2 regions of the Mesorhizobium sp. RCAM 06353 genome follow, and region 1 is predicted to be linked to the other one. Evidence: riboswitches for the same ligand, from Rfam matches in the RefSeq annotation. Region 1 holds a riboswitch; the other holds the start of a gene.
The links. Region 1 has a riboswitch for S-adenosylmethionine ahead of AC56QX_RS01170 (O-succinylhomoserine sulfhydrylase). Riboswitches for the same ligand answer to the same signal wherever they lie in the genome.

Region 1 (14,630 bases):
GCACCGGGCGACTCGGCGCTCTGTCGAACTGTTGAAAACGGCCACGATGCGGGCCGTCTCTTCTGGAGTGACCAGATCTCGATGGAACTCACTCTCATAGCCGCCTCGCTTTCGACTGCTCTTATCCTTTCAAACGCTGCCAGCATCCTGCTCGCCGCTTCACAGCTGAACCGGCGCACGACCATCGCACGGCCAGCCGGCAAATCGCCGCCGGTGTCGATTGTCGTACCGTCGCGCGGTGTCGAGCCGTTCACGCAGGAGACGCTGGAGCGCGCCTTCTCGCTCGACTGGCCGCGCTACGAGCTGATCTTCTGCGTCGCCCATGCCGACGATCCGGTGGTCAGGTTGATCCGTGCCGCCATTGGCCGCTTTCCAAAAGTCCCGGCCCGGCTGTTGATCGGTGACGATCGTGTCAGCGCCAATCCCAAGCTCAACAACTGCGTCAAGGGCTGGGAAGCCGCGCGGCATAACTGGGTCATCCTGGCCGACTCCAACGTGCTGATGCCGAGAGACTACATCCAGCAACTGATGGCGGCGTGGCGGACGGATACCGGCCTTGTCTGCTCGACGCCGATCGGTTCGCGGCCGGATGGCTTCTGGGCCGAGGTCGAATGCGCCTTCCTCAACACGCTGCAGGCCCGCTGGCAATATGCCGGCGAGGCGCTCGGCCTCGGCTTTGCCCAGGGCAAGAGCATGTTGTGGAACAAGCCGATGCTGGATGCCAATGGCGGCATCCGTGCACTGGCCGCCGAAATCGCCGAAGACGCCGCCGCGACAAAGCTGGTGAACGGCCTCGGCCTGCGCGTCAATCTCGTCGCCGCGCCCTTCGAGCAGCCGCTCGGCCGACGCAGGCTTGGCGAGATCTGGTCGCGCCAGGCCCGCTGGGCGCGCCTGCGCCGCGTCACCTTCCCGCTGTTCTTCGCGCCCGAAATCCTGACCGGCGCGGTGGTGCCGCTGCTGCTTGCGCTGGTTGCGGCGGCAAGTGCCGGCTTCAGCCTGCCGCTGACGGCCATCGCCGTGCTGGCGGCCTTCTACCTTCCGGAATGTGCCCTGGCCTGGTCCAAGGGCTGGTACCTGTCGCCGCGCATGGTCGCGGCGATGATTGCGCGGGACTTGATGCTTCCAGCCATGTGGGCACGCGGCTGGCTAGGCGGCGCCGTCGACTGGCGCGGCAACGCCATGACCATCGGCACCAAGGCCGCCGAACTGGAAGAGACGCCGTCGCGCGCCTGATCGCGGCGCGGACGACGCTGCCTCGACTGGTTCTATTTCGCGGCCTTCAGTGCCTGGGCAATGTCTTCCAGCAGGTCGTCTGTGTCCTCCAGGCCGACCGACAGCCTAAGCGTACCTGGCCCGATGCCGAGTTCGGCGCGGGCCTCGTCGCTCAAATTCTTGTGCGTCGTCGTTGCCGGATGGGTGATCAGGCTCTTGGCATCGCCGAGATTGTTCGAGATCAGCACGATGTCGAGCGCGTTCTGCAAGGCGAAGGCCGCCTGCTTGCCGCCCTTGACGTCAAGGCAGATCAGCGTCGAACCACCCGACATCTGCTTCTTGACGATATCGGCCTGTGGGTGGTCGGCGCGGCCGGGATAGATGACGCGGGCGATCTGCGGCTGTTCGGCGAGGAAGTCGGCGATCTTGCCGGCGCTTTCCGTCTGCTGGCGCACGCGCAACGGCAGCGTTTCCAGGCCCTTCAGCAATGTCCAGGCGTTAAAGGGCGACAGGCTGGGGCCGGTGTGGCGGAAATAGTCGTGCAAATTCTCGTCGATCCACTTCTTGTCGGACAGGATGACGCCGCCGAGACAGCGGCCCTGGCCATCGATGTGCTTGGTCGCCGAATAGACGACGATGTGGGCACCGAGCTGCAAAGGCTTCTGCTGCAAAGGCGTGGCGAAGACATTGTCGACGACAAGCCGCGCGCCGATCGAGTTGGCAAGCGAAGCGACAGCGGCGATATCCACCACTTCCAGCGTCGGGTTGGTCGGGCTTTCCAGGAAGAACAGTTTTGTGTTGGGCCTGACCGCCTTTTCCCAGTTGGCGATGTCGGTGCCGTCGACCAGCGTCGCCTCGATGCCGTAGCGGGGTGCCAGCGTCTCGACCACCCAGCGGCAGGACCCGAACAGGGCGCGCGCCGCGACGATATGGTCACCGGCCTTGACGCTGCACAGCATGGCCGCCGTCACCGCGGCCATGCCGGATGCCGTGGCGCGCGCATCCTCGGCGCCTTCCAGCGCGCACATGCGCTTTTCGAACATGTCGACGGTCGGGTTGGCGTAGCGCGAATAGATGAAGCCGGGTTCCTCGCCCTTGAAACGGGCTTCCGCAGCCTGCGCCGTTTCATAGACATAGCCCTGCGTCAGGTACATCGCCTCGGAGGTCTCGCCGAATTGGGAACGCAGGGTTCCGCCGTGCACGAGGGCTGTCTGAGGCTTCCAGTTACGCTTCTTGCTGCTCATCGCTTTGTTCCAGACACAAAAAAACCGGCCGCGAAAGTCGCAACCGGTCCATACGGCCTCGCGGCCAACGGTCCTTTAGCGACTTGTTTAACGTGGCTGCAAGCCGACCGGCCAAATCACCACGGGATAACGACCCTTTAGACCCGCGCCGCGCTTGCGTCAATTGCCGGCTTCATTAAGAGGTTTGTACCAAGCAGGTTCCGCAAAAGTGTTCCACGGTTTTGCGGCGAGAACCTGCGGCAAGAAAATCGTCTGGGCTAAGGAGCGGAGCCTTGCGGCAGACAGGCATTCTTCCCGATCAGGACATTTCGGCGCTGTTCCAGTCCGGTGCGCTGAAGTCGGCGCGCGCGCTCGATGCCGACCAGATCCAGCCGGCAAGCCTGGATCTCAGGCTCGGCGACAAGGCCTGGCGGGTGCGGGCCTCCTTCCTGCCCGGCCCCAACCACAAGGTTTCGGAAAAGCTCGACCGGCTGAAGCTGCACGAGATCAATCTGGCCGAAGGCGCGGTGCTGGAAACCGGCTGCGTCTACATCGTGCCGCTGCTCGAAAGCCTGGCATTGCCGGCCGAGATTTCAGCCTCCGCCAATCCGAAGAGCTCGACCGGACGGCTCGACATCTTCACCCGTGTCATGACCGACCGCGGCCACGAGTTCGACAAGATCGCCGCCGGCTACAACGGTCCGCTCTACCTGGAAGTCAGCCCGCGCACCTTCCCGATCGTCGTGCGCATCGGCTCGCGCCTGTCGCAGATACGCTTCCGCACCGGCAATGCACTACTCTCGGAAGCCGAACTGAACGAATTGCACCGCGCCGAGATGCTGGTCGCCACCGAGCCGCCGAACATTTCCGGCGGCGGCATCGCGCTGTCGATCGATCTCAATGGCGACAGTGACGGGCTGGTCGGCTATCGCGGCAAGCATCACACCGGCCTCGTCGATGTCGACAAACGTGCGGCACAAGAGGTCGTCGATTTCTGGGAACCGATCCACAAGAGCGGCGCCGGCGAACTGGTGCTCGATCCCGACGAATTCTACATCCTCGTCAGCCAGGAAGCGGTGCATGTGCCGCCGCTCTATGCCGCCGAGATGACACCCTTCGATCCGCTGGTCGGCGAGTTCCGCGTCCACTATGCCGGTTTTTTCGATCCGGGCTTCGGCCATTCGGCGTCCGGCGGCACCGGCAGCCGGGCGGTGCTCGAAGTGCGCAGCCACGAAGTGCCGTTCATCCTCGACCATGGCCAGATCGTCGGCCGCCTGGTCTACGAGCATATGCTGAAGCGGCCGCAGGCGCTCTACGGCACCGATCTCGGCTCCAACTACCAGGCCCAGGGCCTGAAGCTCTCCAAGCATTTTCGCGCCGCGCGCTGAGCCCCGATTACCGCCAGGCAAAATACTTGCCTGCGCTGGCACATCATGCTTGGCTGGCTTGTCGGTCGCCGGGATGCGGCGCTCAGGGGGAACAAGAAAATGCAGATTTCAAGATGGATCCTATCGGCAGCAGGCGCTGCCATGTTGGCGATTGCCGCCGGCTCTCTGTCGGCGCAGGCTGCGGAGAAATTGAAAATCGGCACCGAGGGTGCCTATCCGCCGTTCAACACCATCACCTCGGACGGCAAGGTTGTCGGCTTCGACATCGACATCACCAATGCGCTGTGTGCGCAGATGAAGGTCGAGTGCGAAATCGTCACCCAGGACTGGGATGGCATCATCCCCGCTCTGCAGGCCAAAAAGTTCGACGCCATCATCGCCTCGATGAGCATCACCGAAGAGCGCAAGAAGCAGGTCGCCTTCACCAACAAATACTACACGACGCCGCTCGCTTTGGTGGCGCCGAAGGACAGCGATCTGACCTCGACCGACCCGGCAGCCCTTGCCGGCAAGACGGTCGGCGCTCAGGCTTCGACCACGCAGGCCGACTATGCCCAGAACACCTATGGCAAGGCCGGCGCCGAGGCAAAACTCTATCCAACCCAGGAAGAGGCGATCACCGACCTGACCAACGGCCGGCTTGATGCCGTGATCTCGGACAAGTTCGTGCTGGTGGACTGGCTGAAGAAGGCAAGCGACGGCTGCTGCAAGCTGGTCGGCGACGTCAAGGGCACCGAGACGCAAGCCGGCATCGCCGTGCGCCTGGAAGACACAGAACTTCGCGACAAGCTCAATGCGGCCATAGATGCGATCGTCGCCGACGGCACCTACAAGAAGATCCAGGCCAAGTATTTCGACTTCGATATTTATTGATATTTAGATTTGCTGGAATCAGCCGCGAAAGAGACGTTCTTTCGCGGCGCCCAGACAGCCATGGAATTGGCCGATAAAGAGCAGTTCGCGCACGGCTAAGCGCCTCCTGCCCCAAAATTCCCTGGTGGTTTGCTTTTCCTCATCGAGCGAGGCGCTGGAGCCAGACCTCAAAGGGAACAGCTGTCTGTCGAGACAACCGAGAACACGGGCTCTGGCGGAGTCGATACCGCAAGTCCTGGCATTTTCGTTCAGTTTGTCAGCGCGAAGTGCGGATGTCATGCGATCGGCGTTGCGCATCAGAAAGCCCGCTTGCGTTTTCGAGTAACCGGAGGCCAGAAGCCGGCTCGTCATCGCCGACCGGGCTTCGCGGTAAGACGCTGCGCTGCATCGCCCGCCGCTGTAGGCAGCAGAGGACGTGCAGGCGAGGACCAGGGCCATGCCCGCCAACATGATACCAAGCCGTATCCTGTCCATTCTCTCTCCGCTAGCTCACAGCGCCTTCACCGCTACCTTTACCGGCTGCTCAATCTCGAGCGGGTTGCGCAGCGGCAGGCCGAAATCCCCAGCCTCGATCTCGAACACGTCGCCGGCCTCGGTCTTGACGCCATCGGCGAAGGACAGTGTCGCCGTACCGAACATATGCACATGCACGTCGCCCGGCTGGCGGAACGCCGAATATTTGAAATGATGATGTTCGAGATTGGCGATGGTGTGCGACATGTTCGCTTCGCCCGACAGGAATGGCTTTTCCCACAGCGTGTTGCCATCACGCACGATGCGCGACGTGCCGCGGATGTCGGAAGGCAGGTCGCCGATCAGGATCTCCGGCCCGAACGAGGCATTGCGCAGCTTGGAATGGGCGAGGAAGAGATAATTCACGCGCTCGGTCACATGGTCGGAAAATTCGTTCGATAGCGTGAAGCCGACACGGAAGGGGGCGCCGTCATCGCCGATGACATAGATGCCGGCGACCTCAGGTTCCTCGCCGGCGTCCTTGGCAAAGGCCGGTGACAGGAGTGCGGCACCCGGCGCCACGGCCATTGTGCCGTTGCCCTTGTAGAACCATTCCGGCTGCACGCCGACCTGGCCTTTGGCGGGTTTGCCGCCTTCCAGGCCCATGCGGAACATCTTCATGGAATCGGTGAGCTGCTCCTCGCCATCGGTGCTGAGCTTCTTGTGCATGGAATCGCGCGTCGCCGCCGAGCCGAGATGCGTCAGCCCGGTGCCGGTGAGATGCAAATGCGCCGGATCGGGATGGTTGATCGGCGACAGCAGCCGCCCCTTCTTGTAGGCGGCGTCGAGATCGACCGTCTCGCCGAGTCCCTTGCGCTCGATCAGCGCGACGAGGCCGACGCCGGTGCGGGCAGCCTCCATCGCCAGCGAGTAGACGCTGCGGGCGCCGTTGATGATCCGGGTCTTGCCGCCATTGCGGGCAACGACACGGATGGTCTCGGCGTCGTCGAGAATCTGCGAGATCAGCATGATCAATCCTCTCTCATGTGTCTTGGCCTGGTTGCCTGTCGGCAAACCCTGACCTGCGCGGCTCGGACCTCGCCGCGCCACGGGTGAAATTCTTCGTCCGGATTGCGCTCGCGGGCTTGATCCCCTGGGGGACTTCTTGATGCCGACTATTTGCCGGCAGCATCGCGATCTAGACCCGTATGCCTTCCTCGTTGCCTCGCCGGAGTGGTTCGACCCGCTCCCAGTATTTTGTTTCTGAGCAATTCCTGTAGGAAAACCGCGACGCACTTTTCCTGGAATTGCTCCTGTCAGGCCTTGTTCTTGTTGTAGACGTCGAAGATCACGGCACCGAGCAGAACCAGGCCTTTGACCACCTGTTGCCAGTCGACATTGACGCCCATGATCGACATGCCGTTGTTCATCACGCCCATGATGAAGCCGCCGACCACCGCGCCGATGACCTGGCCGACGCCGCCCATCGCCGAGGCGCCGCCGATGAAGACGGCGGCGATGACATCGAGCTCTGAGCCCAGGCCCGCCGCCGGAACGGCCTGGCCGAGGCGAGCCGCGATGATCAGGCCGCCTAGCGCCGACAGCACGCCCATGTTGATGAACACCATCAGTGTCAGCCGCTCGGTGTTGATGCCCGACAGCTGCGCCGCCTTTGGATTGCCGCCCATGGCGTAGATGCGGCGGCCGATGGTCATGCGCTTGGTGACGAAGACAAACAGCGAGATCAGCACGCCCATGACGAGCAGCACCACCGGCAGGCCCCTGTAGCTGGCGAACTCATAGACAAGGAACAGCGCCAGCGCGCTGGCGACCAGCGTCTTGATGATGAACAGGGGGAAGGGCTCGGCCTCATAGCCATGGCGCTCGCGCTTGCGCCGCGTCCTCACCCCGAAATAGGCATAGGCCACCACGGCGATCAGGCCGAGCACGATCGTCGTCATGTGCAGTGTCAGGCCGCTGCCCATGATGGTCTTGCCGGCCGCATTCACCGTCGGCGGGATCAGCGTCAGCGGGCCGATGACATCAGGGATGAAGCCGGAGCTGAGCATTTTGAAGTCGTCGGGAAGCGGACCGACCGAGGATCCGCCGCCGAGCAGCGCCTGGCAGATGCCGCGGAAGATCAGCATGCCGGCCAGCGTGACGATGAAGCTCGGTATTCGGTGATAGGCGATCCAGTAGCCTTGCGCCGCGCCGATCATGCCGCCCACGACCAGGCAGACGATCGAAACCACCAGCGGATTGCTGAGCGGTCCGAGCTGCCAGATGACCATCATGTTCGCCGCCAGCGCGCCGATGAAACCGGCGACCGATCCGACGCTGAGGTCGATATAGCCCGATACGATGACCAGCAGCATGCCCAGCGCCATCACGATGATGAAGGAGTTCTGCTGCACCAAATTGCTAAGGTTGACCGGCTTGAACAGCGTTCCCGACGTGGTGAACTGGAAAAACAGCATGATGACGATCAGCGCGATGATCAGACCGTATTCGCGCAGGTTCGTCGTCAGCGCCGAGACGGCGATGCGTGGACGCTGTTCTTCGGCGACGTTGCCCTGCGGGGCGGGGGCGCTTTCGGTGCTCATGCTGCTTTTCCTTCTCCGCGAACGATGGCGCGCATTATTTTTTCCTGGCTCGCGTCCGCCGCCGGCATTTCGCCCACGATGCGCCCTTCGTTCATGACGTAGATGCGGTCGGTGATGCCGAGCAATTCCGGCATTTCCGACGAGATGACCACGATCGCTTTACCCTCCGAGGCAAGACGCGCGATGATCGTGTAGATTTCGTACTTGGCGCCGACATCGATGCCGCGCGTCGGCTCGTCGAGGATCAGCACGTCCGGATCGGCGAACAGCCATTTCGACAGCACCACCTTCTGCTGGTTGCCGCCCGAAAGATTGCCGGTCAGCTGATAGACGCTGGAAGCTCGGATATTGGTCTTCTTGCGATAGTCGTTAGCAACGGCGAGCTCGCGCATGTCGTCGATGACGCTGTGGCGCGAGACACCGCCGAGATTGGCGAGTGTGATGTTGTGCTTGATATGGTCGATGAGGTTGAGACCGTAGGTCTTGCGATCCTCGGTCACATAGGCGATGCCGTGTTGAACCGCCCTGCTCACCGAGGAGACATCGACCGGTTTGCCCTTGAGCAGCACCTCGCCGGTGATGCGGCGGCCGTAGGAGCGGCCAAACAGGCTCATGGCGAATTCGGTGCGTCCGGCGCCCATCAACCCGGCAATGCCGACCACCTCGCCCTTGCGTACGTTGATGTCGATGCCCTTGATCACCTGCCGCTCGGCATGGATCGGGTGATAGACCGACCAGTTCTTCACCTCGAACACGACCTCGCCGATGTGAGGCTCGCGCGGCGGATAGCGGTCGTCGAGCGAGCGGCCGACCATCGAGGTGATGATGCGGTCTTCCGAGATGTCCTTCTTGGCCAGAGTCTCGATGGTGCGCCCGTCACGGATGACGGTCACCTTGTCGGCGACCCGGTTGATCTCGTTGAGCTTGTGCGAAATCAGGATCGAGGTCATGCCTTGCCGCTTGAATTCGAGCAGCAGGTCGAGCAGCGCCTGGCTGTCCTTTTCGCTGAGCGACGCCGTCGGCTCGTCGAGGATCAGCAGCTTCACTTCCTTGCTGAGCGCCTTGGCGATCTCGACCAGCTGCTGCTTGCCGACGCCGATATTGGTGATCAGCGTCTTGGGGTCTTCCTTGAGGCCCACCTTTTTCAACAGCGCGCTGGTGCGCTGCTCGTTGGCGTCCCAGTCGATGACGCCGTATTTGGCGTGCTCGTTGCCGAGGAAGATATTTTCAGCGATCGACAGCATCGGCACCAGCGCAAGTTCCTGGTGGATGATGACAATGCCCTTGTGTTCGCTGTCCTGGATGCCTTTGAACTGGCATTCCTGGCCCTGAAAAATGATCTGGCCGTCATAGGTGCCGGAGGGATAGACGCCCGACAGCACCTTCATCAGCGTCGATTTGCCGGCGCCATTCTCGCCGACCACGGCGTGGATCTCGCCTTCCTCGACGCTGAGGTTGACGTTCGACAGCGCCTTCACGCCGGGGAACGTCTTGGTGATGTCGCGCATCTCCAAAATCGTCGTCATCAGGGCAAGCTCCTCCGAGGCCGGCAGAAACAATACCGGGGTCGCTCGTGAACGGAAAGGGGCCCTGCATCGCGCAGGACCCCTGTCTTTGTAACCGAGATTACTTCAGGTCTTCGGCCTTGATGTAGCCGGAGTCGACGACCAGCTTCTGATAGTTCGACTTGTCGACCTCATGCGGCGTCAGCAGGATCGAGGGAACGACCTTGACGTCGTTGTTGTAGGTCTTGGTGTCGAGGCCATCAGGCTTGCCGCCCGAGAGCACCTTGTCGACGAGTTCGACGGTGGCCTTGGCCAGATCGCGGGTGTCCTTGAACACGGTCGAGTACTGTTCGCCCGTGATGATCAGCTTGACCGAGGCGGTCTCGGCGTCCTGACCGGTCACGATCGGCCAGGGCTGTGCGTCCGTGCCGTAGCCGACAGCGCGCAGCGAGGCGGTGATGCCGCGCGACAGACCGTCATAGGGCGACAGAACGCCATCGACGCGGCTGCCGTCCGAGTAGTTGGCCGACAGCAGGTTGTCCATGCGCGCCTGGGCGGTGGCAGCGAGCCAACGCAGCGTGCCGACCTTGTCCATACCGGTCTGGCCGGACTTGATCTTGATCGAGCCGTCGTCGATCAACGGCTGCAGGACAGAAATCGCACCGTTGTAGAAGAAGAAGGCGTTGTTGTCGTCGGGCGAGCCGCCGAACAGTTCAACGTTCCACGGCTTGGTGTTCGGGAAGCGCTCCTTGAGGCCCTTGACCAGCGAATTCGCCTGGATCACGCCGACGCCGAAATTGTCGAACGTGGTGTAATAGTCGACATTGGCGGTCTTCTTGATCAGGCGGTCATAGGCGACGACGACGACGCCCGCGTCAGCGGCCTTCTGCAGCGCATCCGACAGGGTGGTGCCGTCGATCGAGGCGATGATCAACGCCTTCGGGCCCTTGGTGATTTCGTTTTCCAGCTGGCTGAGCTGGTTGGGAATGTCGTCCTGCGCATACTGCAGGTCAACGGTGTAGCCGAGAGCCTCGAGCTGGGACTTGACGGCATCGCCGTCATTGATCCAGCGCTGCGAAGTCTTGGTCGGCATCAGCACGCCGACAAGACCCTTGTCGGCTGCGTGCGCCGAATAGGTCATGGCAGCGATGCCAAGCGCCGCGACTGCGGCCAGTGTCTTGATGATTTTCACATAACTCTCCCTGGTTGATGGACGCGGCACCCCGGGGGTCGCGGGCCGCGCAATCGTGCAGAAGCGCCAAGGCACTACTGCCGTCATATCGATCTCCGGTATCCTCCCATGGCCCCGAAGCGCTGATTTCAATCGATACGATTTTTGTCGTCGTCGATCGTTGCGTCTCGGAACGCTCTGACGTTGTGACCCTTTTGCCATAACTGTCAAATGCGATCTTTGATGGTTGCTATACCGCAAGTGGTATATGTTATGAGTCGTCGCAGGTTGCTGGCAAATGCCAGAGGGTCGCGGGCTGAGGCAGGGAAAAACCATGGCGGCATTACGGAATTCGACTGGGGTTTCAAATGGTTACAATGAGACTCCGGGCGATGGCGAAACCCTGCTGCGCAGTGGTCTCAGCCTGCGTCACATGCGCATGATCGTCGCCCTCGACGACCACGGCCGGGTGAGCGCGGCGGCGCAGGTCATGAACATTTCGCAGCCGGCGGCATCGCGCATGATCGCCGAAATGGAGGCGGTGCTCGAGGTCAAGCTGTGCGAGCGGCTGCCGCGCGGCATCACGCTGACGCCTTACGGCAAGGCGCTGGCCAGGCGCGCACGCTCGATCCTGCTGGAGATGCGCGAGGTCGACCGCGAGATTTCCGAGCTCAAGGCAGGCAAGGGCGGTTCCGTGTTTCTCGGCGCCGTGACGGCGCCGGCGATCGAGCTGGCGGTGCCGGCGATTCGCGAAATCCGCCGCATCTATCCGCGCATCGAGATCACCATGCAGGTCGAGACCTCCAATGTGCTGGCGCGCGAACTGATCGCTACGCGCCATGATTTCATCATCGCGCGTATTCCCGACGACCTCAATCCGCGGCTGTTCGAATCGCGTGTCATCGGCGTCGAGAAGGCTTGCCTGATCGTGCGCCGTGGCCACCCGCTCACCAGGGGCAGCGTGGTGCGGCTGGAAGACACCGCCGCCTATGACTGGGTCTTCCAGTCGGGCGGCTCGCCCTTGCGCCAGGCGATGGAGAGCAATTTCCTCAACCGCAACATCGCGCTGCCGGACCGTATCCTCAACACCTCTTCGCTACTGCTCACGCTGGTCATGGTCGCGCACTCCGACGCCATCGCGCCGGTTTCGGTGCAGGTGGCGAAATTCATCCAGAATCCCGACGGGCTGGCCGGCGCCATCGATGTCGTCCAGACAGAATTCGACATCGAGGTCAGGCCCTACAGCCTAATTACGGTCAGGAACCGCGCGCTCTCGCCGGCCGCCAAGATGCTGCACGATTTCATCCTGCGCGAAGTGGGGTGATGGAACAAGAAGTGCATTCGCGCGTTCAGGCCAATCGGCATGCTCGCTGGAGCCCGTTTTGGGCGAGGGAACGAGGTGCCGATGGTCAACAACTCGGGAGGTTTTGATGGAACGTCGGTTGTTTCTCACTGGACTGCTGGGCGTTGCGGGGGCCGTGGCGTTTGCTGGAGTAGTCGGACCCGGCCGCGCGGTTGCCGGTATTCCCCAGAGCAACGGAATTCTCGATGAACTGGACAAGCCGGATCCCGCTGTCTTCGAAGGCGATGACGCGGTCGAAGTGGAGCAGGTCTCCCATCGTCGCTGGCATCACGGCCATCATGGCCACTGGCGTCGTCGCCATGGCGGACGGCGCCGCGGTTGGAGACGAGTTTGCCGCAGTTACTGGCGCCATGGGCGCCGCCATGTCCGTTGCTGGCGCGAGCGCGTATGGCTTGGCGTCTGGCTGTGACTAACCACTGACGAAAGGCCGGCCACCGCAGCGTGGCCGGTGTCGTCTCTGCACAGACGCGCAGGGTCCAAGGCTTGCGTGTTGTAATGCCTGGCTTGGCACAGACCACCCCGTGACGGAATCGTCCGTCCCAGTTATCCTAAGATCGAATTGACGGAATCATATTAGACTTTACTAATTGAATTTCCGTCAGATAGAGGTGTGACCGTGCCGAGTGGCCATTAAGGAGCAGAACCATATCCCGTAACACCGGCTACACGTTTGCAGATCAGGGGCAATCGGCACGCATGAAAGGCGTGGCGATACTGACCGAAGCCCGCAGTGGCTCCGAATGGCTTGGCAGCCTGGCAAACAGCACCGGAATATTGGGGCAGTCGGGCGAATGGCTCGACCCCAGCGAGCTGGGGTTCAAGCCAAAATCCTTCGACGAACTTTTTTGCGCGGTGATTGATCGCGGCAAGACCGCGAATGGCAGGTTCGCTGTAAAAGTGTTTTCGCGGCACCTTGAGACGACGCAGGCCAAGTATGGAGTCGACTTCCTCACCGAATGCATCAGGCGCCACGGCATCGGATTGGTCTTGCTGGAACGGAGAGACCGACTTCGTCAAGCAATTTCTTATTGTCGGGCGAAAGCGTCAGGCCGTTGGCAGAGCACGACGAGCGGTACTGATCTGATCCCGGAGTACGACTTCGCCAGCATCTGCCAAGTCTACTTCCGGATCGAGCAGAGCCATGCCTTCTGGGGTGCCTACCTGCGGATGGCCGATCTGCCCTACGACCATTTTTTCTATGAAGATCTGTTGAGTGACCCCCGTCCGTATGTCGCCTCGTTGGCGCGCCAGTTATCGGTTGAAATGCCGAACTGCAATTTCGAGACGAATTTGCGGTTGCAGCGGGACGCCTACACCGAGGAATGGGTTGAGCGGTACCGCAATGACGCCAGGTCGAAGAATTTGCTGGCGCATCTTCCCGAAAAGATGGCGCCGCGCAACGTCGATAATCTCGCTCGGTTCCTTCTGAAGAAGCAGATGCGAATCAGTCAACTCTAGGTCGTGGCCAGCAATTAATTTCTACCTCAGGGGGGTGGATAGCGCCGAGGCGGGGTTCGAGACCCTCAACATCAGGCGTATAGCCCTTTGGCATAGTCTGGAGCGGGTAGCGGGAATCGAACCCGCGCGTTCAGCTTGGGAAGCTGACAGGCTACCATTACATCATACCCGCGCGTGCCCTCGTTACCATGAGGTTCGGCCTTCGGGCAATCGCAAAGCGACCCTGAACAAACGCTTTCGGGTTGCCTCCGCGCTGGTTCGCGGTTGCTATTTTGCCTTCGCGACTTTGTTGCTGGCGGCAAAGCTTGGCCAGTATTTCGAGATGGCGAGCGTCGCGCCGGCCGAAGAAAAATGACCGTAGTCGAAGTAGAGAAATTGCTTGGTGCCGACGTCGGCGTAGGAGCAGCCGGCCGTGTCGCAGAGATAGGCCAGCGGGTCGATGAAGGTGGCCCCTTTGGTAAACGGCAGCACCTGCTTGTTGATGTCCGGATCCATGGCCATCGGCCAGGATGTGTTGGCGACATGATCTCGTCTTGCGAAGAAAGCGATTTTCTGGACGTCGGCGATGAATTCCGGAGACTGGCCGATGACATAGACCTTGACGCCCATATCGCGCAGCCGGTCGATCGTCTTCTGCAGGCCCTCAAAACCCCGGGCCTGGTAGTCGGTCCATCGGCCGCTCAGGATCACGGCCTGGATGTTGGCTTCGCGGATGATCGACAGCGCCCGCTCGTTGAAGCGCGTGCAGGCCGGCCGGGCGTAGGAAAAGTAGGTCAGGTTGGGTGGGCAGCCGGCATAGGTGTACTGGATGACATTGGCCTGGATCTTCTCAGCGTTGGCCTCCAGCCCCGACACATAATGCGCGGCGAAGGAATCGCCCCACAGCAGCACATTGGTGGCAAAGCCATGGGTACGGGTGCAGTCGGCGAGGTTCCAGTCCTCGATCCGGCTCGCGCCCTCGTTGAAACACACGCCGTTGCGCCAGTCACCCACCACGACCCGTTCCGTCGAGAAGTCCGGGAACCGTTGCGGGAAACCCTTGCCCAGCAAACCGGCCACGCCGCCGACGCAAAGCAAGGCGATCGCAGCGGCCGAGAAAGCGAAAATGGGCAGCGGGGCGGTGAAGGCCCCCTTCTGGCGAAAGGGTTGCTCGACATACTTCCATGAGAATGTCGCCAGCGCGACGCTCGCCACCGTCATCGCCATGATCGTCGGCACGCCGATGGCTTTCAGCGAGATATAATGGACGAACGAATTGATCGGCCAGTGAACGAGGTAGAGCGAATAGGAGATGAGCCCGACCCAGACCAGCGGAGTGAGCTGAAGCACGCGCGTCGCGACAGGCACCGGCCTGTCGGCATGCGCCTGGCCCGCATAGATG
Region 2 (14,630 bases), 1.8 Mb from region 1:
TGATCAACCCATCGACGACCTTCAGCCATCTCGACCAGTACTATGCGCAATGCGTGACCGGTGGCCCCGGCTCCTTCGTGCTGCCGATTTATGCGGCCGCCGAATTTTCCACCGCCATCCGGCGCAAGCTGATCCTTGAAGTGAGCGGTATTCAGGACAAGGCGAGGGTCACCCCCGTCGACGCGGACACGCCGATCGACTGCCTGCAAGGCGAACGGGACAGGCGCTTTTTGTCGGATCCGTATTTCCCGGAACTCGACCGTTGACCTTGCAACGGATTCAGGCAGGCCGGACGCCGACCTTGTTGCGAAACTCGGTGTAGAGATCGCGGCGCCAACGCCGGCCGCAGACATAGCCGTTGACCAGTTGCGGCAGCGAGTAGCCAAGCTCCTTGGAAGACCGGTTGGCCATGTACCCGGCAAATGCCTCGGGCAAACGGCCCCTGAGAATATCGGCAATGAGCTGGCGCGAGATCATGTAGGGGGGAATGTGCGGATAGGCGTGGGCAATATGCGGGTGCTTGCCCATCAGATTTGCATAGGCTTCGACATAGCCGTCGCGGCGGCCTGAAATCGAATTCTCCGAATTGTGCTTCGTCCAGTCGAGATCTCCGGACAGTTGCGCGCCGAAGCGCCGGGCAAGGCGCAGCAGCAATTCCCGATCCTGCATCCGGGTGATGTCGCTGTCATAGCCGCCAATGGCCAGCAAGGCCTCGCGGCGGGCTGATATCGCCGAGCCGGCGATGAAGATCGTTTGCGCCACAAGCGTCCGCTCCAGCATCGCCGGGCTGACGAATGCCTCGGGGTTGATGCAGTTGGTGGTGCGGCCGCTCTTCAAGGAGACGAACGAACTGAGCAGCACCTGAAGCGTGGGATTGTCATCGAACCAGGCCAAGGTCCGTTCGAGCCGATGCGGCATGTAGACGTCGTCGGAATCGAGAAATGTCACCACCGGCGCCCGCGCACGCTCGATTCCGGCATTCCTGGCAGCGTTGGCGCCTCGCCATTTCGCACCGACATAGATCAGCCGCGGGTCGCTGATGCGGGCCAGCGCGGCCTCAGTGCCATCGGTGGAGCCATCGTCGACGACGATATGCTCGAGCCTCGGCATGCTCTGGGAAAGCACGCTTTCGACGGCGCGCAACACCGTTTCGCGCCGGTTGTGCGTCGGCGTGATGACCGTGATGAGGGGTGCCGTATCCTGGGCCTTGGCCATTCAGCTATGCCCGACATAGAGAGGGAGGTGTTCCGGCTCGTCGCGGACCAGGCCCAGCGCCATGGCCGCCTGGGCAACGAATACCAGCGTGCAAAAGATCATCCCGACGATCAGCGCAAACGGGATTTGCCAGATCGGCATCCCGACCCGCGCCGCATGGGTAAGGATGCGACCGCCCACCCGGCGGGATGTCGAAAACCAGCGCCTAGTTGCCTTCACCACCCGTGCGGCTCGCGACGGCGATTCCAGCGCCACATACTTCCGGTCGGCATCGCGGCCGGTGACCAGCGCGCGCCAGAAGAAAAACCGCCAGCCGCGCGGAGGATAGTGGCTGGCCCGGGCGTCGACCCGGACGAAGTCATGTCCGCTCTCTTTCAATTGGCTGGTGAGCAAGGTGCAGGAAACCTTGAAACCATTGCTGGCGGGATAGGGGTGGCTGGCCAACCAGTCTCTGCGAAAAGCGCAATTGTTGGCGTTCATCGCCCGTCTGGAAGCGAAACGCTGATCCCCGTCGCGCAGCGGAAAGAACCATAGGAGTGCAAAGGCGCGCGAGGCGAAATCGTCGTAGCCGAGATAGGTGTAGCCGTTCACGGCGATCGTCTTGCGATCCTGTAGCGGCTTAAGGAGCGCCGGCAGCCAGCCTGTTTCCATGACCGTGTCGGAATCGCAGAAAATGACGATGTCGCCCGTGGCCAGTCCGATGCCCGCGTTCTTGATCTCATAGTATCGGCTGCCGGTGCTGGCGCTGAAGACCAGATTGGCAACCGCGCCAAGTTGCGGAACAAGCTCGGCGATACGCTGCTGGAGGAACGGCGTCTCGGTCTTCTGCCCGCCGTGAACGACAATAACCTCCGGTTTGGGGTATTGATCGTGCGTCGTTGCGCCGTCTATCTCCCGCGCCAAAGCGCGAAATGAAACGCCAATCTCATCTTCGTTGATGGATTTGGCATTTTCCATTTCGACTACGATTGAATAGGTCTGGGATTTGCGTTCCATGCCCCGCCCAAAGCATTACGTTCGGCGCGACGCTACAAAGAACATCTTCGTGTGTCATCCCACGATGCGAAATGCAGCCGGTCTGAAACGTCGAATTTGAGATTTCGCGCCCCAATAGCAACACGTTAGCAGGTCGGAAGGAATGCAGTTCCGCGCGATCGAGGACTGATTCGGTCGCAGCGTCGATATCGCTCCCATTACCTCTGGCATAATCGAAGTCCGTCACTTCCTTTGGCAATCTGCAGTCATCAGGCCGGCAAATCGGCCTCGATCGACAAGGGAGTTACGTCATGACCGCTTACGCCGTTGCCCATATGCGCCAAGTCACGATGGGCCCGCAGATCGTCGAGTACCTGCACAAGATCGATGCCACGCTGGAACCTTTCGGCGGCCGTTTCCTGGTCCATGGCGGCGACGTCGAGGTGATCGAGAACGAATGGCCGGGCAACCTTATCATCATCGAATTTCCCGACCGGAATCAGGTGCACAGCTGGTACAATTCGCCAGCCTACCGGGCGATCCTTCCACTGCGCATCGATAATTCGCACTCAGACGTCATCATCGTTGACGGCGTCGAGCATCCGCACAAGGCTACGGATGTGCTTGGCTAGACGGGCCGTGCCCTATCGCTTCAGCAAGAACACCGCCTGCTGGCCGAAGAAATTCCAGAACCACCAGGGCATAGACAGGCCGATCTTCTGGCCGGCGGCGTCGAGCGCGGTTGCCTTCTCCACCGTCGCACCGAGCTCCTCGCACAGATTGACGAAGTCGCGGATGGTGCAGAAATGGATGTTGGGCGTGTCGTACCAGGAATAGGGCAAGTCCGCGGTCACCGGCATACGGCCTTTGACGAACAGCGACAGGCGCACCCGCCAATGGCCGAAATTCGGGAAGGACACGATCGCCCGGTCGCCGATCCTAAGCAGTTCGTCGAGCACCAGCTTCGGGTTGCGGGTGGCCTGCAAGGTCTGCGACAGGACGACGAAGTCAAAACCCTTGTCGGGATAGAATTCGAGATCCTTGTCGGCATCGCCCTGGATGACCGAGAGGCCGCGCGCCACACATTCGTTGACGCCGCGCTGCGACAGCTCAAGCCCGCGACCGTCGACCTGCTTGGTGTCCTGCAGCAATTCAAGCAATGAGCCGTCGCCCGAACCGACGTCGAGCACGCGTGACTGCGGCGGGATGAGGTTGGCGACGACCTCGAGGTCGACGCGCTGGCTGCCGTTGACGCTCATGATGTCGTCTCCTGGATGGCGCATGATCCTGATCCGTAAAGTCTGCAACTTTCCGGGGTCATGCGCTCAGCCCTCTGGCACGCGCCGCCGAGCCTATGAAGCCGTTGATGGCGGCGAACAGCTCCGGCTCGTCGAGCAGGAAAGCGTCGTGGCCGCGATCGGTCTCGATCTCGACGAAAGATACCGAGGCGCCGGCGGCGTTGAGCGCATGCACGATGGAGCGGCTCTCTTCCGTCGGAAACAACCAGTCCGATGTGAACGAGACCAGGCAGAAGCGGGTCTTGGTGCCGGCAAAGGCGTCCGCCAGCCTGCCGCCATGGTCGGCGGCGAGGTCGAAATAGTCCATCGACCGCGTCATGTAGAGGTAGGAATTGGCGTCGAAGCGGTCGACGAAGGTCATGCCCTGGTGGCGCAGATAGCTTTCGATCTGGAAGTCGGCATCGAAGCCGAAAGTCAGGTGGTCGCGGTCCTGCAAATTGCGGCCGAATTTTCGGTGCAGGGCGGCTTCCGAAAGGTAGGTGATGTGGGCGGCCATGCGCGCCACCGCCAGGCCCTTTTCCGGGCGCTTGCCGTGCTCGAAATATTTGCCGCCATGCCAATCCGGATCGGCCATGACGGCTTGCCGGCCGACCTCGTGGAAGGCGATGTTCTGTGAGGAATGGCGGGCGCCGGTGGCGATCGGCAGTGCCGAGAAGACGCGCTCGGGATAGCACGACGCCCATTCCAGCACTTGCATCCCGCCCATCGAGCCGCCGAGCACGCAGAACAGTTTCTCGATGCCGAAATGGTCGATCAACATCTGCTGCGCGCGCACCATGTCGCGGATGGTGATGATGGGTAGGTCGAGCCCATACGGCTTGCCGGTGGCGGGGTTGGTCGAGGCTGGGCCGGTGGAGCCGAGGCAGCCGCCGATGACGTTGGAGCAGATGACGAAGAAGCGGTTGGTGTCGATGATCTTGCCGGGGCCGATCAGCACTTCCCACCAGCCCGGCTTTCCGGTCACCGGGTTGGTGTTGGCGACATGCTGGTCGCCGGTCAGCGCGTGGCAGACGAGGATGGCATTGGAGCGGGCATCGTTCAGCGCGCCATAGGTCTGATAGGCGATCTGGAACGGCGACAAAAGCGTGCCGGCGTCGAGCTTGAGCGGCTTGTCGGACCCGAAGCGCAACACCGGGCTCGACGGCTGGTCGGCCTCGTTGTTGGTCTTTCCTGCGCGCAGAGCGGCCATTCTCGTCTCACTTGCTGCATTATATCAGGCGAAAAATCGCCGACGATGCGTCCGTCCGGCCGGTCGCGGACAATAAAAAACCGGCATTGCCATTCGCAAAGCCGGTTACGTCACGCAAACGGCCCTTTAGCGAATTGTTTAACGTGGCTGCAAGCCGACCGGCCAAATCACCACGGAACTGTCGCTGCCCTTCTAGAACTCGCCCGCTCTGCCGTCAATGCCAGCTGTCTGGGCCGGCTGCTGGCACCACTGCCGCCTCTCGACATTGCGGGCCATGGCTTGTATTTCCGCTGCGGCCTCCGGATGGAGGCATTTTCGACGGATTTTGCAAAAAATGAACCAGACACCGGATCAGGCACGTCCAACCCCGCGCGCGGGCATCATGGACATCGACGCCTATGTGCCCGGCAAGAGCGCCGCACCCGCCGGTGTCGCCAAGGTCTACAAGCTGTCGTCCAACGAGAACCCGCTCGGCCCGTCGCCGAAGGCTATTGAGGCCGCGCGTGAGGTTGCCGCCAAACTCGACATCTATCCCGATGGCACTGCCAAACGGCTGCGCGAGGCGATCGCCGAGGTGCACGGCCTCAATGCGCAGAACATCATCTGCTCGAACGGTTCCGACGAGATTCTGGGCCTGCTGGCACAAACCTATCTCGCGCCCGGTGACGAAGCGATTTTCACCGAACATGCCTTCATGGTCTACAAGATCTACATCCAGTCGGCCGGTGCCGCGCCGATCGCGGTCAAGGAGACCGACGAGCGCGCCGACATCGATGCGATACTGGCCGCCGTCACGCCGCATACGAAAATCGTGTTCCTCGCCAATCCCAACAATCCGACCGGCACCTATGTGCCGTTCCAGGAGGTGCGGCGCCTGCATGCCGGCCTGCCCAGGCATGTGCTGTTGGTGCTCGACGCGGCTTATGCCGAATATGTCCGCCGCAACGATTATGAAGCCGGCATCGAGCTGGTCGGCGGCACCGAGAACGTGGTGATGACCCGCACCTTCTCCAAGATCGGCCTTGGCGGCGCGCGGATCGGCTGGATGTATGGCCCAATGCACATCGTCGACGCCATCAACCGCGTGCGCGGTCCCTTCAACGTCAATGCGACGGCGATCGAAGCTGGCATCGCGGCGATCCGCGACCGCGCCCATGTCGAGCGCAGCGTGGCGCACAACGAGACCTGGCTTACCTGGCTGAGCCAGGAGATGACAGGGCTTGGACTGCGGGTGACACCCAGCGTCGGCAATTTCCTCCTCATCCATTTTCCCGACGACCAGAAGCATTCGGCGGCGGCGGCCGACGATTATCTGACGGCGCGCGGCTACATATTGCGGCGCGTTTCAGGCTACGGCTTCCCCAACGCGCTGCGCATGACCGTCGGCACCGAAGAGGCCAATCGCGGCGTTGTCGCCGCTCTCGCGACATTCCTGAAAAGCTGAACGCCATGACCTCACCGATGTTTGAAAAGATCGCGCTGGTCGGCATCGGCCTGATCGGCTCGTCGCTGGCCCGCGTCATCCGCCGCGAGGGGCTGGCTGGCCATGTCGCCATCTCGACCCGCAGCGCCGCGACGCTGGCGCGGGCGGAGGAACTTGGACTGGGCGACTCCTACACGACCGATGCGAAAGAAGCGGTTCGCGATGCCGATCTGGTCATCGTCTCGGTGCCGGTCGGCTCGTCCGGCGCAGTGGCGCAGGAGATTGCGCCGGCGCTGAAGAAGGGTGCGATCCTCACCGATGTCGGCTCGACCAAGGCATCGGTGATCGCGCAGATGCAGCCGCATGTGCCTGACGGCGTGCATTTCATTCCGGGCCATCCGCTGGCGGGCACGGAAAAATCCGGCCCTGATGCCGGGTTTGCCGATTTGTTCGACAATCGCTGGTGCATCTTCACGCCGGTACCGGGCACCGATCCGGAAGCGCTGGAGAGGCTGTCGGAATTCTGGCGCCGCTGCGGCGCCAACATCGACACGATGGACCCGCAGCATCACGACATGACGCTCGCCATCGTCTCGCATCTGCCGCACATCATCGCCTACAACATCGTCGGCACCGCCGACGATCTGGAATCGGTGACCAAGACGGAAGTGATCAAATATTCCGCCTCCGGCTTTCGCGACTTTACGCGTCTGGCCGCCTCGGATCCGACCATGTGGCGCGACGTCTGCCTGCACAACAAGGACGCCATCCTTGAAATGCTGGCGCGGTTCTCGGAAGATCTGGCGTTCCTGCAGCGCGCGATCCGCTGGGGTGACGGCGACAAGCTGTTCGACCTGTTCACCCGCACCCGGGCGGTGCGCCGGTCGATCATCGAGGCCGGCCAGGATATCGACGCACCCGACTTCGGCCGTCAGGCGGTCGAGCATCCCGTCAAGAGCTAGGCTGTTTCAGGCCAGGTCGCCGCGACCATTGCCAGCGTCTCGGTCCGGTCCGGTGCGCCCAGCCTGCCGCCGAAGCGCTGGCATTTGAGGGCGGCGGCGGCACTGGCGAAGCGCAAGGCTTGCTCGACTGGCATGGCTTCCGCCAGCCCGACGGCAAAGGCGCCGTGAAAGACATCACCCGCCGCCAGCGTGTCGACTGCCTTGATTTTTGGCGCCGCGACATGACGGGATGATCGCGCTGCGCGATCGAACCACCAGGTGCCTGACGCGCCGCCGGTGACCGCGACGAAGGCGTCGGTGCGGGAGGCCATGTCGGTGCAAGCGGTTTCCAGATCCAGCGCCTGGCCGCATATGATGCGGACTGCCGGCTCGGAGGCGACGATGTGCGAGGCCAGCGGCAGCAACTGCTCCAGCACCGCCAGCGGCGCGGTGTCGGCATCGAGGATCGCCGGCCGGCCGGCGGCGTGCGCCGCCTTGAGGGCAAGGGCAGCGGCACCCGGCCAGCGCACGTCCACCAGCACGGCATCGAACGCCGCGATGTCTGCGAAAGGCAAAGCCTCGGGATCGGTCTGGGCGCGTTTGTCGTAGAAAGGCACGATGATGCGCTCGCCATGCGCGTCGACCAGGATCGAGGCCAGTGCTGAGCGGGCGCCGCTGACGCGGCGGACATAGGTGCAATCGACGCCCTCGGCCTCGACCCCGGCAATCAGCTGATCGCCGATGGGATCGTCGCCGGCGCTCGCCCACAGCGATACGTCGGCGCCCAGGCGATGCGCGGCGCAGGCAGCACTGGTTGCCATGCCCGAGGCGATCTGGACACCGTCGGAGGCAATGAATTTTCCCTGATGCGTCGGCAGCGTCTCGACACGCAGGATGGTGTCCAGTGTCAGCGCGCCGACGCTCAGGAGCCTCACCGGTTTTGCCATGGCCGCGCTATTGCACCGGCTTGATCTTGCCGAGCGGAATGAAGCCGAGCGAGGCTTTGCCCTTGACCACTTTCAGCGGCATCGACGGTTCGCTGCCGAGCATGGCTAGGGCGGCAAAGCCCTGTTCGATCGCATTCTTCTGCTCGGGTATGGCGCCGGCAAGGATAGACGCCACGGCCTTCGGATCCTTGATCCGGATCATCAGATCGGCGTCGATCAGGCCTTCGGTGTCGACCGACAGCGGCCCGGAAACGGTAACCCGCGCCGTGCCCGAGGACACATCGAGGTTGCGAGATCTCTATCCTTTGGCCGCGCAGGCTCTTCACCTGCGTGCCGATCAGCGCAACGCCGTTCTTCAGCGTGGCGTCGCCGCTGGCATCGAGCGCCGGCAGCACGCGCCCGCCGATCGTATCCGGGTCGATCTCGAGATCACCAAAGCTGCCGATATAGTCGAGATCGCCGCCATTCGGCTGCAACTGGCCAGCGGCCTTGCCGGCGCTGAACAGTTCAACCGGATCGGTGTCGTCAGCCGGATCGGTCTGGCCGGACAGGCCCTCGGCCTGCAGCGATATACGCTGCGGCAGCGGGTACCACAATTTGACGTTGGCCTGCAGATTGTCCCAGTCGATCCACAGCGGCATCATGCCCGGGACGGAGGTTCTGAGCGGTCCGCGCAGATTGGCAACCGGGGACAAGGGTTGAATGATCTGGGCGACGGCATTGAAGGAGCCGGCCGAGGCGGCGATGTTCTTGGCATCGTCCTCGTAGGCGAGGTTGTCGCAGGAGACGGTGAAGCTCAAGGGATAGCCGCTGACCTGAAGATTGGCACAGCCGGCCTCGATGCCGCTCTTGTTGAGCGTGGCAACCGCTTTCTCAGCTTCAGCCCTGACCCTGTTGGCCAGGTAGAACCAGCCGCCGCTGTAGATGGCAAACAGCACAACGATGAACGCCACGAGCCAGAACAGGCCGCGGCGGGGCTTTGGTCGGCGTTCGTCACTTGACGTCATGCTTTGGCTCTCATTAACGCATGGGTATTGGTGGACGGAGCTTCGATTCCGACAACAATAGGTAGACAGACACGGACGGAAAAAACACCGCTTCGGATGCGGTGTCGGCAATCTTTTGCAATCAGGCGCGGCGATATGGGCGATTTTTGGGTGTTTGGCTACGGCTCGCTGATCTGGCGGCCGGGTTTCGCGCATGTCGAGACACGCCGCGCCCGGCTGCATGGCTACCGCCGCTCGCTCTGTGTCTATTCCTTCGTGCATCGCGGCACGCGCCAGCGGCCCGGATTGGTGCTCGGCCTCGACCATGGCGGCTCCTGCGTCGGCCTGGCTTTCCGCGTGCCCGGGGAATTGCGCGACGAGGTTATTGCCTATCTGCGCGAGCGCGAGCTCGTCACATCAGTCTATCTCGAGCGCACGCTCAAGATTCGCCTTGATGGCGGCGGCATGGTCGAAGCCGTAGCCTACATCGTCGACCGCAAGCATGAGCAATATGCCGGGTCGCTTGATGCTGCGCATGCGGCTGCGGTGGTGCGCGGCGCCGTCGGCCAATCCGGCGACAATGAGGATTATGTTCTCAGCACGCTGAAGCATCTGGAAGCGCTTGGTATCCGCGACCATTGGCTGGAGGAAGTGGCACGGGGGATAGCGCCTTTGTGAAGGCTGGCTCTGCGGAAAAGGCAGCCAGGCCTTTGACCTTGGTGCGGCGAGACCTAGGTTAGGCTTCGAACCCCGGCCAACAGGCGGCATCCGCCCGGTCCCAATTCCTCACGGAGATCCGTCTTGCAGAAACGCCGTCTCGGTCGCACCGACCTTTCCATCGCGCCGCTGGTTCTGGGCGGCAACGTCTTCGGCTGGACCGCCGACGAGAAGACATCTTTCGACCTGCTCGACCGCTTCGTCGGGGCTGGCCTCAACGCGGTGGACACAGCGGACGCCTATTCGCGCTGGGTCCCCGGCCACAAGGGCGGCGAATCCGAAGCCATCATTGGCAGCTGGATGAAGAACCGCGGCAACCGCGACAAGGTCGTGGTGATCACCAAGGTCGGCTCCGATATGGGGCAGGGCCACAAGGACCTGTCCGCCGCCTATATCGAAAAGGCCGTCGACGCGTCGCTGAAGCGGCTGCAGATTGACGCCATCGACCTCTATCTGTCGCACTGGCCGGATCCGACCACGCCCTATGAGGAAACGCTCGGCGCCTATGAAAAGCTGCTCGCCAAGGGCAAGGTCCGCCATGTCGGCTGCTCGAACCTCGACGCCGGCCAGCTGCGCGCGGCGCTCGACGTGGCGAGCCTGCGCAGCCTGCCGCGCTACGAGGTGCTGCAGCCGGAATACAATCTCTACGACCGCTCCTCCTTCGATGGGCCGTTGCATGATCTGTGTGTGGCCGAGGATATCGGCGTCATCACCTATTTCAGCTTGGCCAAGGGTTTCCTAAGCGGCAAATACCGCAGCGAAGCCGATCTTGGCCAAAGCCCGCGTGGCGGCGGGGTGAAGGACTATCTCAACGCGCGCGGCATGCGCATCCTTGCGGCACTCGACGCGGTGTCGGCGAGGCATTCGGCCAAACAGGCGGAAGTCGCGCTTGCCTGGGTCATTGCGCGGCCAGGCGTCACCGCGCCGATCGCCAGCGCCACCAAGCCGGAGCAGATGGACAGTCTGATCAAGGCCGCGTCGCTGAAATTGACCGCCGACGACATGGCGGAGCTCGACAAGGCGAGTGGCTGAAGGTTCGGCCATCGCGATACGCACGAACGTCCAAGACCACCCCCTGTCTTGCCATAGCGTCCTGCGCTCGAGGCAAGACAGAGGGTGGAATGACTGAACCGCTTCTTTCGCAGCCGGAGCTTTGGCGGCCGCTGCTCGCACTTGTGCTTGCCGCCACGGTGGTCATGGGCAGTCCAGGTCCGGCAACGATAAGCGTCACCGCCGTTGGTGCCGCCTTCGGCCTGCGCCACTCGCTGCGCTATACCTTGGGGATCATCCTTGGCACGGTCGCTGTCCTGCTGGTCGTGGCGACCGGGATCATGGCGGTGCTTGGGTCGATGCCGAAGCTGGCGCCGTTGCTGGTTGTCGCGTCCGCCGCCTATATCCTCTATCTCGCCTTCAAGATCGCGACGGCGCCGCCGCTGACGGCACGCGCGGCCGAGGCTTCAAGTCCGACCTGGCTGGCCGGGTTTCTGCTGGCAGTCGCCAATCCCAAAGCCTATCTGGCGATCGCCGCCGTGTTTGCCGGCGCTTCATCGAACCAAGGCGGTGCCGAGCTTGGCCTATCGACGAAACTCACGGTTCTGGCCGTGATGATCGTTGTCATCCACGCCGTGTGGCTTCTTGCGGGTTCAGCCTTCGCGCGCTTCCTGCGCCGGCCTGTCACTTCCCGGGTCGTCAATCTGGTCTTTGCCGCGACATTGGTGCTGACCACGGTGCTGGCTGTCTACGGCTGATTGCCCAGCCGGAGGGCCTTCAGGCCTTCGCGCCGAGTTCCCGCAGCCGCTTCACCGCGGTCGGCGGGAAGGCCGGCGGGTTGGGTGCGCGGGACGCCTCGACGAGCATCTGGTCGCAGGCCGCTTCCGTCTCGCCGATCAGCCGCGCCATGAACTCGTCCTTGCCGAGGCCCGGCGGAATCGGCGGCAGGAAACGCGCCTTGATGGTGCCGGGATAGCGCAGGAACTTGCGGCGCGGCCAATAGAGGCCGGCGACATGGGCGACCGGCACCACCGGAACGCCAAGCTGTGCGTAGATTTCGACGATGCCGTATTTGTAGGCTGGTTCGTCGCCCGGCGCCCGGCGCGTCCCTTCGGGATAGATGATCAGCTGGCGTGGGTTGCGCGCCATCTCTTCCTTGGTCGCCGCGACCACCGCCTTCAAGGCCTTGGAGCGGCTGCCGCGATGAACCGGGATCATGCGCATCTTCATGATGTACCAGCCGAAGAACGGGATCCATGTCAGCTCGCGCTTGAGGATGTAGAGCGGATCCTGGAGGAAAGGGAAGAAGGCGATCGCGTCCCAGAACGACTGGTGCTTGGGCGCCAGGATGAAGGAGCCTTCGGGCAGGTTTTCCTGCCCGGTGATGTCGCTCTTGGTGCCGGCGATCTTGTCGTAGAGCCACATGCAGCTTCGCGACCAGAATTTCGGCACGAACCAGGCGCGGTGACGAGGCGACAGGAAATAATAGGGGGTCCAGAGGATCATCTGGACGATCAGATTGACGTAGAAGACGAAATTGAACGCCAGCGATCTGACATAGAGCATGGGGGAGGTCCGGTGAGGAAGTGTGCGTTGGTTACACCAAGCGCGGGGAAAAAGGAAATGGCCGAAGTGTGACCCGGCCGATGCCGAGGCATGGTTCGTTTCGGGGCTGACCTCCGGCCACGCTAGCCCAATCGCGCCAGCCGTTCCTTCAGGCGCGGTGCCGCAAAATCGAGGAAGGCACGTAGCTTGACCGGGAGCAGGCCGTGGCCCGCATGCACCAGGCTCACCGGCCACGGTTCCGGCTCGAATTCCTGCAGCAGGATGCGCAGCATGCCTGACCGCACCGCGGCATCGACCTGATAGGAAAGCACTTTCGTTAGCCCGACGCCGGCAATCGCTGCATCGATCGCCGCCTCGGCGGTGTTGACCTGAAGCCGCGAGCGGACCTGAACCGTGACTTCGGTCTTGCCTCTGGTGAAGCCCCATGGGGCGGCGGAGGACAGTCCCTCGAAAGTGATGCAATTGTGGGTGCTCAGGTCTTCCGGGGTCGTGGGTATGCCGTGTTCGGCCAGATAGGCCGGGCTGGCGCAGACCACACGGCGGATCGAGCCGACGCCAATGGCGACAAGGCGCGAATCGGGCAACTGGCCGATGCGCAGCGCGAGGTCGAAATGGTCTTCGACCAGCTGGGTGATGCGGTCCGCCAGGGTCAGGCGGATGTCCACGTCGGGATAGGCCGAGAGAAAGCCGGTAACGACCGGCAGCACATGAAGGCGGCCGAACACCACTGGCGCGGTGATGGCCAGCTCACCGGTCGGAGCGCTGTATTCGCCCGCCGCCGCGCGTTCGGCCTCGCCAACCTCATCGAGGATGCGGCGGCAGGCCGCAAGATAAGCCTCGCCCGCATCGGTCGGCGTCAGCCGGCGCGTCGAACGGTTCAGCAGCCTTGTGTTGAGATGACGTTCCAAATCGGAAACCTTGCGGCTGACGGTCGCCAGCGGAATGCCGAAGCGGCGGGCCGCGGCGGAAAGGCTGCCGGCCTCCACCGCGGCGACAAAGAGCGACATGGCTTCGAGACGATCCATCACTTCTTCCAGAAAATGGAAGGACTGATTGCAAATATGTCATCTGCATTTCAGGAATGGAAGGCTTTATATATCGCATTCGGTCGTGTCTGCAGCATGGCCGAGCAAAGGAGTTCCTATGTCTGAAAGCCGCCCGCCGCTTCCGCCCTTCACTGCCGAGACAGCAGCGCAGAAGGCGCGTATGGCCGAGGATGCGTGGAATTCGCGTGATCCGGCACGGGTCGCGCTCGCCTATACGACGGACAGCCGCTGGCGCAACCGCGCCGAAGTCCTGCAAGGCCGCGATGCCATCCAGGCTTTCCTGACGCGCAAATGGAGCCGTGAGCTCGACTACCGGCTGATCAAGGAAGTCTGGGCCTTTCACGGCAACCGCATCGCCGTGCGCTTCGCCTATGAATGGCACGACGATTCGGGCTCTTGGTTCCGCAGCTACGGCAATGAGAACTGGGAGTTCGATGAGCACGGGCTGATGCGCCTGCGCATCGCTAGCATCAACGACCTGCCGATCGCGGAGGTCGACCGCAAGTACCATTGGCCGCTCGGGCGCCGCCCGGACGACCACCCAACATTGTCGGAGCTCGGGCTTTAAACCCCGCTCTGGTCTAGGAGGTTTCGATGAACGCGCATGCTTTCACCAGCGACGTCGCCTTCACGCCGACCGTCAAGGCGATTCAGGCGCGCAAGGGCTCGCGGCAGTCTTACGCCCGCGTCGAGGAGCGTGGTGGCTGGCAGGCTGTCATCACGCCGGACCTTGCCGCGTTCATCGAGATGCAGACCAGCGTCTTCCTGTCGACGGCCAATGGGGACGGCCAGCCCTACATCCAGCATCGCGGCGGCCCGGCTGGCTTTCTCAAGGTGCTCGACGAAAAGACGATCGGCTTTGCGGATTTCTCCGGCAACAGGCAGTTCATCACGCAGGGCAATCTGGCCGACAATCCACGCGCCTTCCTGTTTTTGATCGACTACATGCTGCGCCAACGCATCAAGATCTGGGGCACGGCGCGCGTCGTCGAAAACGATGCCGAACTGATGGCGAGACTGATGCCTGGGGATTACAAGGCGCGGCCCGAACAGGTCATCCTGTTTACGGTCTCGGCCTGGGATTCCAACTGCCCGCAACACATTCCGCAGCGCTTCGAGGCGGCTGACGTGGCGGCAGCACTTGGCGAGCGGGACAGGCGTATTCAACACCTCGAGCAGGAGGTCATGCGCCTGAAGGCGGCGTCGAAGGCGACAGACAAGGAATGATGATAGAGGGCCGAGGGCTCAGCCGCCGGCCGCGGTCTCAGCCAGCGCGATGCCGTCCGGGGTCGGCTTCACCGGCACGATGCCGCGCGCCAGCGCCAGCAGGTATTTGG

Region 2: another riboswitch for S-adenosylmethionine. It lies ahead of metX (homoserine O-acetyltransferase MetX); the one in region 1 lies ahead of AC56QX_RS01170 (O-succinylhomoserine sulfhydrylase).

The regions. Positions count from the first base shown of each region.
Region 1 is NZ_CM185031.1:255,773-270,402, reverse strand. Features, by position in the region: gene AC56QX_RS01175 (ceramide glucosyltransferase) at 82-1,233, shown strand; gene AC56QX_RS01170 (O-succinylhomoserine sulfhydrylase) at 1,266-2,456, opposite strand; SAM riboswitch at 2,512-2,589, opposite strand; gene AC56QX_RS01165 (2'-deoxycytidine 5'-triphosphate deaminase) at 2,729-3,823, shown strand; gene AC56QX_RS01160 (ABC transporter substrate-binding protein) at 3,923-4,696, shown strand; gene AC56QX_RS01155 (hypothetical protein) at 4,715-5,170, opposite strand; gene araD1 (AraD1 family protein) at 5,186-6,178, opposite strand; gene mmsB (multiple monosaccharide ABC transporter permease) at 6,466-7,752, opposite strand; gene mmsA (multiple monosaccharide ABC transporter ATP-binding protein) at 7,749-9,281, opposite strand; gene chvE (multiple monosaccharide ABC transporter substrate-binding protein) at 9,379-10,449, opposite strand; gene AC56QX_RS01130 (LysR family transcriptional regulator) at 10,763-11,752, shown strand; gene AC56QX_RS01125 (hypothetical protein) at 11,838-12,092, opposite strand; gene AC56QX_RS01120 (Stf0 family sulfotransferase) at 12,488-13,249, shown strand; tRNA gene AC56QX_RS01115 (tRNA-Gly) at 13,348-13,421, opposite strand; gene AC56QX_RS01110 (acyltransferase family protein) at 13,517-14,630, opposite strand, start outside.
Region 2 is NZ_CM185031.1:2,082,833-2,097,462, forward strand. Features, by position in the region: gene AC56QX_RS09850 (DUF1194 domain-containing protein) at 1-266, shown strand, start outside; gene AC56QX_RS09855 (glycosyltransferase family 2 protein) at 280-1,215, opposite strand; gene AC56QX_RS09860 (glycosyltransferase family 2 protein) at 1,216-2,211, opposite strand; gene AC56QX_RS09865 (DUF1330 domain-containing protein) at 2,502-2,822, shown strand; gene metW (methionine biosynthesis protein MetW) at 2,835-3,449, opposite strand; gene metX (homoserine O-acetyltransferase MetX) at 3,508-4,677, opposite strand; SAM riboswitch at 4,784-4,861, opposite strand; gene hisC (histidinol-phosphate transaminase) at 5,012-6,121, shown strand; gene AC56QX_RS09885 (prephenate/arogenate dehydrogenase family protein) at 6,127-7,062, shown strand; gene AC56QX_RS09890 (sugar kinase) at 7,059-7,988, opposite strand; gene AC56QX_RS09895 (DUF2125 domain-containing protein) at 7,996-8,268, opposite strand; partial or broken gene AC56QX_RS09900 (DUF2125 domain-containing protein) at 8,465-9,217, opposite strand; gene AC56QX_RS09905 (gamma-glutamylcyclotransferase) at 9,131-9,652, shown strand; gene AC56QX_RS09910 (aldo/keto reductase) at 9,776-10,723, shown strand; gene AC56QX_RS09915 (LysE family translocator) at 10,813-11,439, shown strand; gene AC56QX_RS09920 (lysophospholipid acyltransferase family protein) at 11,459-12,247, opposite strand; gene AC56QX_RS09925 (LysR family transcriptional regulator) at 12,370-13,272, opposite strand; gene AC56QX_RS09930 (nuclear transport factor 2 family protein) at 13,391-13,861, shown strand; gene AC56QX_RS09935 (pyridoxamine 5'-phosphate oxidase family protein) at 13,888-14,520, shown strand; gene AC56QX_RS09940 (YdcF family protein) at 14,539-14,630, opposite strand, start outside.